Regions from separate parts of the Novosphingobium sp. G106 genome, predicted to be linked through region 1. Evidence: predicted binding sites of a transcription regulator. Region 1 holds the regulator's gene; each other region holds the start of a gene.

Region 1 (3,277 bases):
CGGCTATGCCATGGCCGGGGGCGACCTCGCCGGGCCGTGGCACGTGATCGGCGAGAGCGCGGCGGGCCACCCCTACGCCGGCGAAGTCCGCCCCGGAACAGCAGCACGCATCTCGACCGGCGCCGTGATGCCCGCCGGCGCGAGCGTGGTGATCCTCCAGGAAGACCTCGCGCGTGAGGGCGATCGCTTGACACTGACCGGCGAGGCGCCGCAGCCTGAGGACAAGCATATCCGCCGCTGCGGTCTCGATTTCGCGCTCGGCGGAGAAGTCCTCGCCGCCGGCACGCGGATCGGCCCGGCCCAGGCTGCGCTCGCAATTTCCGCCGGGCACAGCCACCTCGCCGTGCGCCGTGCACCGCGCGTCGCCGTGCTCGACAGCGGCGACGAACTGGCACTCGATTTCGAATCCTGCGCCGCACACCAGGTTCCCGCGAGCAACGGCATGATGCTCGCCGCCATGGCGCGCGCGCTGTGCTGCGAGGTCGAGCGGATCGGTCCGGTGCCGGACCAGATGGACTCCCTCGCCGCCGCACTCGAACGAGCATCGGAAGCCGACGTCATCGTCACCAGCGGCGGCGCTTCGGTGGGCGATCACGATCTCGTTCGCCCGGCGCTTTTAGCCTGGGGCGCAGAGCTCGACTTCTGGCGCGTGGCGATCAAGCCGGGCAAACCCATTCTCGTAGCAACACGTGGCAAGCAATTGATAATAGGACTTCCCGGCAATCCGGTGTCGAGCCACGTCACTGCCTTCCTGTTCCTGCTGCCACTGCTGCGCGCGCTGCTCGGCGCCGCCGATCCGCTGCCCCGCCGCATTCGCACGACACTGGCCAGCCCGCTACGCGCCGGTGGTTCGCGCCGCGAATTCCTCCGCGCCAACTGGGACGGGACCAGCGTCACCGCGCAGGCGATCCAGGACAGCGGCGCGATCGCGCCGCTCGCCGCCAGCAACGTGCTGATCGACCGCCTGGCCAAGGCCCCCGCGGCCGACCCTGGCGACCCGGTAACCGCCTACCTGCTCGAAAATGGCGGAATCGCCTGAGGGATGGCTTGACGGGACTCGAATCGTTGCTTAATTGTTCCGCATTCGTTCACTGAACTTCTCACATGGGGGAGAGTGCGCCGATGCTGACTCGCAAGCAGCACGAGTTAATCCGTTTCATCCAGACCCGGCTCGAGGAGAGCGGCGTCTCGCCCTCGTTCGAGGAGATGAAGGAAGCGCTGGACCTCAAGTCGAAGTCGGGCGTGCACCGGCTGATCTCGGCACTCGAGGAGCGCGGTTTCATCCGCCGCCTGCCTAACCGTGCCCGGGCGCTCGAAGTACTCAAGCAGCCCGAGGATATCAGCGCGGGCAAGACCGCCGTTCGGGCCGCGGCCAACAGCAATACGGCGCTGACCGCGCTCAAGCCCGCACTGGCGGCACCGCGCGAACCGGCGAACGACGTCATCGAGCTCCCGCTGCACGGCCGCATCGCCGCGGGCGTGCCGATCGAGGCGCTCGAAGGCCAGGCAACCCTGCCCGTCCCCGCGGCGTTGCTCGGTCCCGGAGAGCATTACGCGCTCGAAGTCTCGGGTGATTCGATGATCGAGGCCGGCATTCTCGACGGCGACTTCGCGCTGATCCGCCGCACCAACACCGCCCGTGACGGCGAGATCGTTGTCGCGCTGGTCCGCGGCGAGGAAGCGACGCTCAAGTACCTGCGCCACGAAAAGGGCATGGTCTGGCTCGATCCGGCTAATTCCGCCTACGAGCCGCAGATCTACCGCGACAGCGAAGTCGAGGTCCAGGGCAAGCTCGCGGGGCTGCTGCGCCGCTATCACTGAAGCGCGTGTCACCTCGTCGTCCCTGCGAAGGCAGGGGGCCAGATGAGCTAGCAGCTTTGCGCCGAGGGCAGCGTCTAGGAGGGCAACCGAGTTAGGCCCCTGCCTTCGCAGGAGCGACGGGCTCTTTGGGCTTCATGTCTCCGACTGCCGCACTGTTTGAAGACGGGGCTTTCACCGGCGGGGCCGACGAAGGAATTGTCGGACGCGGCCGCGGTTTCGCTACCTGCCACCAGCCATGCTCGCCCTGCGTCTCGGCCACCGTCGTCACGCCCGGCCGCGTCAGATCGATCGCCAAGCCGCCCGTGCGCGTCAACATCCGCCGGTCGGCCTTGAGTATCGCCGGACGGCAGGAGTTCGGTAGCCACCGGTCCGAGATCACGATATCGACGCGGTCGCAGGCGGCGGCGAGCTCGCGTTCGGCCACGGGATCGTGGCCGCGCCCGATCAGGAATTGCCAGTCGCGGCCACCGCGGCTCAGCGTCACGACGCAGAAATCACGGTTGCACAGCGCGCCCGGCCAGTCGGCCAGCAGGCGCAGTTCGCCGTCCATGCCCGCAAGCTCGGTCAGGTTGTCGCGGACGAACTCGCTCTTCTGCTCACGCAGGACCAGCAGGTCGCCGTTCGCTTCGACGATCCCGACATGCCGCCCGTCGCCCGAGACGAGCACGTCGGGCGCGCGGATTGCCGCCAGCGAGGCGGTCGCGATCAGCACCGGCACCAGCCCCCAGAGCCGTGCCCTGCCGCGCCAGAGCGCCAGCCAGAGCCCGCCGGCGACGAACAACGCGATGCTGACTCGCCCCATCGCCGGCAGTGTCGTCACCGCACCGGGCTGATCGGCGACCCAGTGCGCCAGAGCAAGCATCAGATCGAGCGACTTGCCCGTCAGCCACCAGGCCGGCGCGCCGGCACCGACGAGATCGAGCGCCAGCGCGAGCGCGATCAGCGGCATGGTCACCACCGTCGTAAGCGGGATCGCCACGACATTGGCCAGCGCGCCGTAGATCCCCGCACGGTGAAAGTGGAACAGGCCGATCGGCATGATCGCCAGCTCGATGACCACGCCGGTCACCAGCAGCATCGCCAACTGGCGCATCAGGTGGATGGTCCATCCCTCCTCGCGCGGCGCCAGGAAGGCCCGCACCGGCGCAGCGCCGTGCAGCGCGACGATCGCGATTACCGCGGCGAAGCTCATCTGGAAGCTTGGGCCGACCACGGCCTCGGGCCAGAACAGCAGGACGAAGAACGCCGCGACCGCGACCATCCGCATCGATAGCGGCTCGCGCCCCAGCGCCAGCGCCGCCAGTACGAGCACCGCGCCGATGCACGAGCGCACGGTCGGCACCTCGGCCCCGGTCAGCAGCGTATAGAACACGCCGGCCCCGGCACCCGCGCCGGCCGCCACCAGCGGCAACCGCACGCGCAGCGCCAACCACGGCCACAGCGCCAGCAGGCGCAG
Region 2 (3,277 bases), 3.2 Mb from region 1:
CCTGGTCGATGAAAGGCGTACGGTCGGCGGCGAATTCGAGCAGCCAGCGCTGGTCGATCTCGAAGGAGGTCTTGTAGACCGCCTTTTCCTCTGGGCTCAGGAAGTCGAGGTGCTGGACCGAGCCGCCGTGCTCGAGGATCGAGTTCCAGACGTTGGTCGAATCCTTGCTCTTCGCCTGGAGCAGCTTCTCCAGATAGGGATTCTTGACCACGAAGGAGCCCGACAGCGTCTTGTGCGTGTAGATATTCGCCGGGATCGGCTCGATACAGGCCGAGGTGCCGCCGCAGATGATCGAGATCGAGGCGGTCGGCGCGATCGCCATCTTGCACGAGAAGCGCTGCATCACGCCCATGTCCGCGGCATCGGGGCAAGCACCGCGTTCCTGCGCGAGCATCAGCGAGGCCTCGTCGGCCTTGGCGGCGATGTGCTTGAACATCTTGAGGTTCCAGGCCTTGGCCATGGCGGTCTCGAAGCCGATGTTCTTGAGCTGCAGGAACGAGTGGAAGCCCATCACGCCCATGCCGACCGAACGCTCGCGCATCGCCGAATACTTGGCGCGTGCCATCTCGTCGGGTGCGCGGTCGATGTAGTCCTGCAGGACGTTGTCGAGGAAGCGCAGCACGTCCTCGATGAACACGTCGTCGCCGTTCCACTCGTCCCAGGTCTCGAGATTGAGCGAGGACAAGCAGCAGACCGCGGTGCGGTCGTTGCCGAGGTGGTCGCGGCCCGTCGGCAGCGTGATTTCCGAGCAGAGGTTGGAAGTCGAGACCTTGAGGCCGAGGTCGCGGTGATGCTTGGGCATCATCCGGTTCACGGTGTCGGAGAAGACGATGTAGGGCTCGCCCGTGGCCAGGCGGGTCTCGACCAACTTCTGGAACAGCGAGCGCGCGTCGACCGTGGCGCGGACCGAGCCGTCCTTGGGGCTGCGCAGATGGAACTCGGCGCCCGCGGCGACGGCTTCCATGAATTCGTCGGTCAGCAGCACGCCGTGGTGCAGGTTCAGCGCCTTGCGGTTGAAATCGCCGCTGGGCTTACGGATCTCGAGGAATTCCTCGATCTCGGGGTGCGAGACGTCGAGGTAGCAGGCGGCCGAGCCGCGGCGCAGCGAGCCCTGGCTGATCGCGAGGGTGAGGCTGTCCATCACGCGGACGAAGGGGATGATGCCGCTGGTCTTGCCGTTGAGGCCCACGGGCTCGCCGATGCCGCGCACACCGCCCCAGTAAGTGCCGATGCCGCCGCCGCGCGAAGCGAGCCAGACGTTCTCGTTCCAGGTGCCGACGATACCTTCGAGGCTGTCGCTGACCGAGTTCAGGTAGCACGAGATCGGCAGGCCGCGCCCGGTGCCGCCGTTCGACAGGACCGGTGTCGCCGGCATGAACCAGAGCTTCGAGATGTAGTCGTAGATGCGCTGGGCGTGATCCTGGTCGTCGGAATAGGCATCAGCGACGCGGGCGAAGAGGTCCTGGTACTTCTCGCCCGGCAGCAGGTAGCGGTCGTCGAGCGTGTCCTTGCCGAAATCGGTGAGCAGACTGTCACGCGATTCATCGGTGACGATAGTGAAGCGGCGATCGGCGATCGACTTGGAATCGTCTTTCGGTGCGGCCGCGGCCTTGGCAACGCCCGAAACGGCATTGGCCAGCGCTTCTGCGCCGAGCTGGGCCACGAGGTCTTCACTGCCGGCATCGGTCTTCTGCGTCATAGCCACTGCCGGGCTGGCGCCCGCCTCCTTCGTTTTTGAACGGGCCGGCATTTCGCCTGCGAACAGACCTGCTTCTGCGCCGTCCATATCCGCCTCGTTTCCGTTTCTGAATTCCACTGTCCGCGCCCCCGATGCCCGAATTGCGACCTCTGCCGTGTTCCTCATTCGTTCGATTCGGAGGGCAAGCTCCCAACCTACCAGAACGGGGCGGCTTGGGGGAAAAACTTATCCCCCATTTGTTCCCCCCGGTGCGATGGCGGAGCGGCGATCTGCGCTTGCGTCCACGGACAGGATCGATTTGGCGATCCACCCTTCGGATTCAAGGTCTAGATGTGTGCCCCACGTCTCACCCACAACCAATAGTGACGAAACCGGAGTCGGGCGCAAGAGTGTTAATACGAGGGAAACCAGCGCAGCAGCCCGGTGTGGCCTTCCGGACTCACATCGGATCGAAGCGACGCGCCGAAAACTCAGCGCTTGTGAATGGCGCAAGATGCAAAGTGAATCTGTGGGAAAATTTTTGCGGATGAATCGGGCCGCGGGCGACCTACTTCGGATTGGGGTTTGCGTCGTGCACCGCATTGATTTCCTGCACGATATCCTTGGCCAGCGAAACGTCGATCGCGCCGAGATTGCCGCCTAGCTGCTCCACCGAACTCGCCGCCATCAGCACGCTGCCCATGAAAGGCTGCTGGCGCGCGAACGCGAGTGCCATGTGGGTGAGGCTGAGCCCGTGCCGGCGCGCGATCTCGGCATAGGCAGCGATGGCGTGGCGGCGGTTTTCGGACAGCATACGCGCGGCGAAACCGGCGGGCATCGCGGCAAGCTTGTTGGGATCGGAATACTTGCCCGTCAGCGTTCCGCGCGCGAGCGGCGAATAGGCGAGCAGGCCCACCCCCTCGCGCATGCCGACCTCGGCCAGCCCGAGCTCGTAGTAGCGGTCGAGCAGGCTGTAGCCGTTCTGCACAGAGGCGAGGCGCGGCAGGCCGGCCTCCGACAACGACAGGTAAGACATCACGCCCCAAGGCGATTCATTGCAGACACCGATGGCGCGAACCTTCCCGTCGGCAATCAGCGACGCAAGCGCGGCCAATGTTTCCCCGAGCACGACCTGATCCGGCGCATCGGGCACGAGCGAATAGCGTGACCGACCCAGCGTCGTCACCGCGCGCTCGGGCCAGTGGAGCTGGTAAAGGTCGATACAGTCCGTACCCAGCCGGCGCAGACTGTCCTCGCAGGCCTGGCGGATGTTCGCGGCGTCGAGCTTGCGCTGCGCCCCGCGGATATGGGTCATGTCGCCCGCGGCATTGCCGGGCCCGGCAACCTTGGTGGCGATCACCGCCCTGCCCTTTAGCCCCCGCGCCCTCACCCAGCGGCCGAGGATCTCCTCCGAGCGGCCCTGCGTCTCGGGCCCGGTCGGGGTCGGATAGTTCTCCGCCGTGTCGAACAGGGTGATGCCGGCGTCCCAGGCCATGTCCATCTGACGCAGCGCGTCGTCCTCGGGCGTTTGCCCGCCGAATGTCATCACGCCGAGGCCGTAGGCGCTCACCCTGAGACCGCTGCGCCCCAGCTCGCGGT
Region 3 (3,277 bases), 120 kb from region 1:
CGGACAAAATTCGGTCAATGACATTCGGGAGCAGGGCGATTTCGGCATAACGCATCTCGGTCTCGCGGGTTTCAGCGCCGTTCAGCGCGCCGCCGGGAGGGCCGAAGGCGCGGTTGAAACCCAGCTTGGCCGCCTCGCGCTGTCGGATGCCTGAATGGGCGACGGGTCGGATCTCTCCGGCGAGCGAGATTTCACCGAACCAGACGGCGCTGTCGGGCAAGGGCCGGTCGCCCAGCGCCGAGACGAGCGCGGCGGCAACCGCGAGATCGGCGCCCGGATCGGACAGACGATAGCCACCAGCGACGTTGAGGTAGACTTCGGCCGAGGAGAAATTGAGCCCGCACCGCGCTTCCAGAACCGCGAGCAGCATGGCCAGCCGCCCACTGTCCCAGCCGACCACCGCACGGCGCGGCGTTGCCCCGCTCTGCAGGCGGACGATCAGCGCCTGGATTTCGACCAGCACTGGCCGCGTTCCTTCCATCGCCGGGAACACTGCGCTGCCGGGCACCGGGTTCTCGCGGCCCGAGAGGAACAGCATCGAGGGATTGCCGACTTCCTCCAGCCCTTGCCCGGCCATGGCGAAGACGCCGATCTCGTCGACGGGGCCGAAGCGGTTCTTGATCGAGCGCAGGATACGGTATTGATGGCTGCGCTCGCCCTCGAAGCTCATCACGACGTCGACCATGTGCTCGAGCACGCGCGGGCCGGCGATGCTGCCGTCCTTGGTGACATGGCCGACGAGGACCAGCGCGGTACCGTTCTCCTTGGCGTAGCGGATCAACTCGAAGGCGCAGCCGCGTACCTGGCTGACGGTGCCGGGGGCGCCTTCGATCTGGTCCGAATGCATCGTCTGGATCGAATCGATCACCAGCAGTGCCGGCGGTGCCATCGTCCCGAGCGTCGTCAGGATATCGCGCACCGAAGTCGCCGCGGCGAGCTGGACCGGTGCCTGGGCGAGCCCCATGCGTTCCGCGCGCATCCGCACCTGGCCGGCAGCTTCCTCGCCGCTGATATAGACGACCTGCCCTCCGGCCAGCGCGATCTTCGCCGCGGCCTGCATCAGCAGCGTCGACTTGCCGATCCCGGGATCACCGCCCATCAGGATCGCCGATCCCGGCACCAGACCTCCGCCCAGTGCGCGGTCGAATTCGGCGAGGCCCGTGGCACGCCGCTTGAGCTCCTGGCCCGGCGCGTCGAGCGGTTCGAAGGCGATCGGCCGCCCGCCCGAAGAGAGATTGTGCTTGGCCGAGAACACGGTCTCGGGCGCGTCCTCGCTCAGCGTGTTCCACTCGCCGCAGTCGGCACATTGTCCCTGCCAGCGGAACGAGACGCTGCCGCAGGCCTGGCAGATATAGCGGCGCTTGGGTTTAGCCATGGGCGCCGGCTTATCGGGAACGTAAAGGGAACGCAAGGCTCGAAACGAATGCTTGGCACTGCGCCGTCGGCGCGCCATGCTGTTCACAAGAACAGCATAAGCGGAAGGCGGAGAGATGTTCCACAAGAACGACCTGTTTCACACCAACATCGGCTTCGACATGCGCGTCCCCGATTTCGGTGCGCCACCGCTGACGGTTTACGAAGAAGCGCTGAAGATGATCGAATATGCCGATGCGAACGGTATCGACAAGGTCGATTTCCAGGAACACCACCAGTCCGAGGACGGTTATTGCCCGGTCCCCTTCCTGATCGGCACGGCCGCGGCTGCGCGGACCAAGCACATTTCCATCGTGCTTGGCGCGGTGATCCTGCCGTTCCACGATCCGGTGAAAGTTGCCGAACAGATCGCCGTAGCCGACCTGATCAGCGGCGGCCGGTTCTACACTGTGCTTGCCGCCGGCTACTCGCCCACCGAGTTTGCCGCCTTCCGCGTCAGCCTGAAAGATCGCGCGCGGCTTATGGACGAAGGCTTCGACATCATCCTGCGCGCGCTTTCGGGCCAGCGCTTCATGGACAAGGATCGCGAGGTCTTCGTCCGCCCGCTGCCCTCGCGCCCTCCGCACGAGATCGTCTATGCCGGCGGCGGCACACCCGCCGCAGCCCGACGGGCGGCGCGCTTCGGATTGCCGATGTGGCCGATGAACGACGCGATCATGGTCGACTACGAGGCCGAATGCGCGAGGCTGGGCAAGCAGCCGGGGCGCTATATCCGCGGGATGACCTCGCTCTACATCACCGAGGATCCCGAGCGGGGCTGGCAGGAACTCGGCCCCCATCTGCTTCACTACATGAAGAGCTATGCCAAGTGGAGCGAGAGCCCCGGCCAGTCAGCCTCGCCGCTCCACGGGCTCGATACCATCGAGAAGATCCGGGCCGCAGATCTCGTCAAGGTCGTAACGCCTGACGAAGCGATCGCGATCGGTCGCACGCGTTCGGTCGGCCTGCAACCGCTGCTCGGCGGCTTGCGTCCGGATCTAGGCTGGAAGAGCCTGCACCTGTTCGTCGAGAAGGTCCTGCCGGCGATCAAGGACGCTCCGGCTGAATGGCGCAAGAGCCAGGGGCTTTAAGCCACCCTTTACGCGGAGCCGCTAAGCGGGGGTGATGGCGGCACATTCGCAGCAGGGAAGGCTCGGCGAGCTCGACGCATTGCGCGGCATTGCCGCGATGCTCGTGCTGCTGTTCCACTATACCGCGCATAGCGAGGCCGTACTGCCCGCTGCCCGGCACATCGCCCATGGCCTGTCCTGGGGGCATTACGGCGTCCAGCTGTTCTTCGCGATATCGGGTTTCGTCATCCTGATGACGCTCGAGCGGACCGCGAGCAGTGCCGATTTCCTCGTCTCGCGCTTTGCCCGGCTGTTGCCGGCCTATTGGGCGGCGGTGCTGTTCACCAGTGCCAGCGTCGTGCTGCTGGGCGCGGAGGTGCTGGCCCAGCCTGGCCCGATCATTCTCACCGACCTGTCGATGCTCCAGGGCTTCCTCTATCTGCCCTCGGTCGATGGGGTCTACTGGTCGCTGACGGTCGAATTGGCCTTCTACTTCTGCATGTGGAGCCTGTGGCGCGCACGCCTGCTCGGGCGGATCGAAGCGATCTTGCTCGGTTGGATCGGGTTGACGGTGCTCTGGTGGCTGGTCCCGGCCCTGCCCTCACGCGTCGGCATGGTGCTCATCGTGCGCTATATTCCCTTCTTCGCGATTGGCATGGCTGCCTACCGCGTTCGCACTGGCGCGCGACGGTGGAGCGAGCAGCTTCCGCTGCTAGCCTCGGGGCTCGCTGCGGTCGCCCTCGTCGAGTCGCCGGAATCCGCCGCGGTCTATGCAAGCGTCGTCGCGATCTTCG

What was found. The regulator LexA, encoded in region 1, represses DNA repair genes until DNA is damaged. The targets are predictions, from matches to a motif close to GTTCCNCNCTTGTTCT.
Region 2: the regulator LexA is predicted to act here: its motif matches at 1,927-1,942, upstream of KRR38_RS21020 (ribonucleoside-diphosphate reductase subunit alpha).
Region 3: the regulator LexA is predicted to act here: its motif matches at 1,392-1,407, upstream of radA (DNA repair protein RadA).

The regions. Positions count from the first base shown of each region.
Region 1 covers NZ_JAHOOZ010000001.1:1,130,726-1,134,002, reverse strand. Annotated here, with positions in the region: gene KRR38_RS05330 (molybdopterin molybdotransferase MoeA) at 1-1,039, shown strand, start outside; gene lexA (transcriptional repressor LexA) at 1,123-1,821, shown strand; gene KRR38_RS05320 (ComEC/Rec2 family competence protein) at 1,913-3,277, opposite strand, start outside.
Region 2 covers NZ_JAHOOZ010000001.1:4,379,476-4,382,752, reverse strand. Annotated here, with positions in the region: gene KRR38_RS21020 (ribonucleoside-diphosphate reductase subunit alpha) at 1-1,699, opposite strand, end outside; gene KRR38_RS21015 (aldo/keto reductase) at 2,247-3,277, opposite strand, start outside.
Region 3 covers NZ_JAHOOZ010000001.1:1,245,982-1,249,258, forward strand. Annotated here, with positions in the region: gene radA (DNA repair protein RadA) at 1-1,375, opposite strand, end outside; gene KRR38_RS05895 (LLM class flavin-dependent oxidoreductase) at 1,491-2,504, shown strand; gene KRR38_RS05900 (acyltransferase) at 2,539-3,277, shown strand, end outside.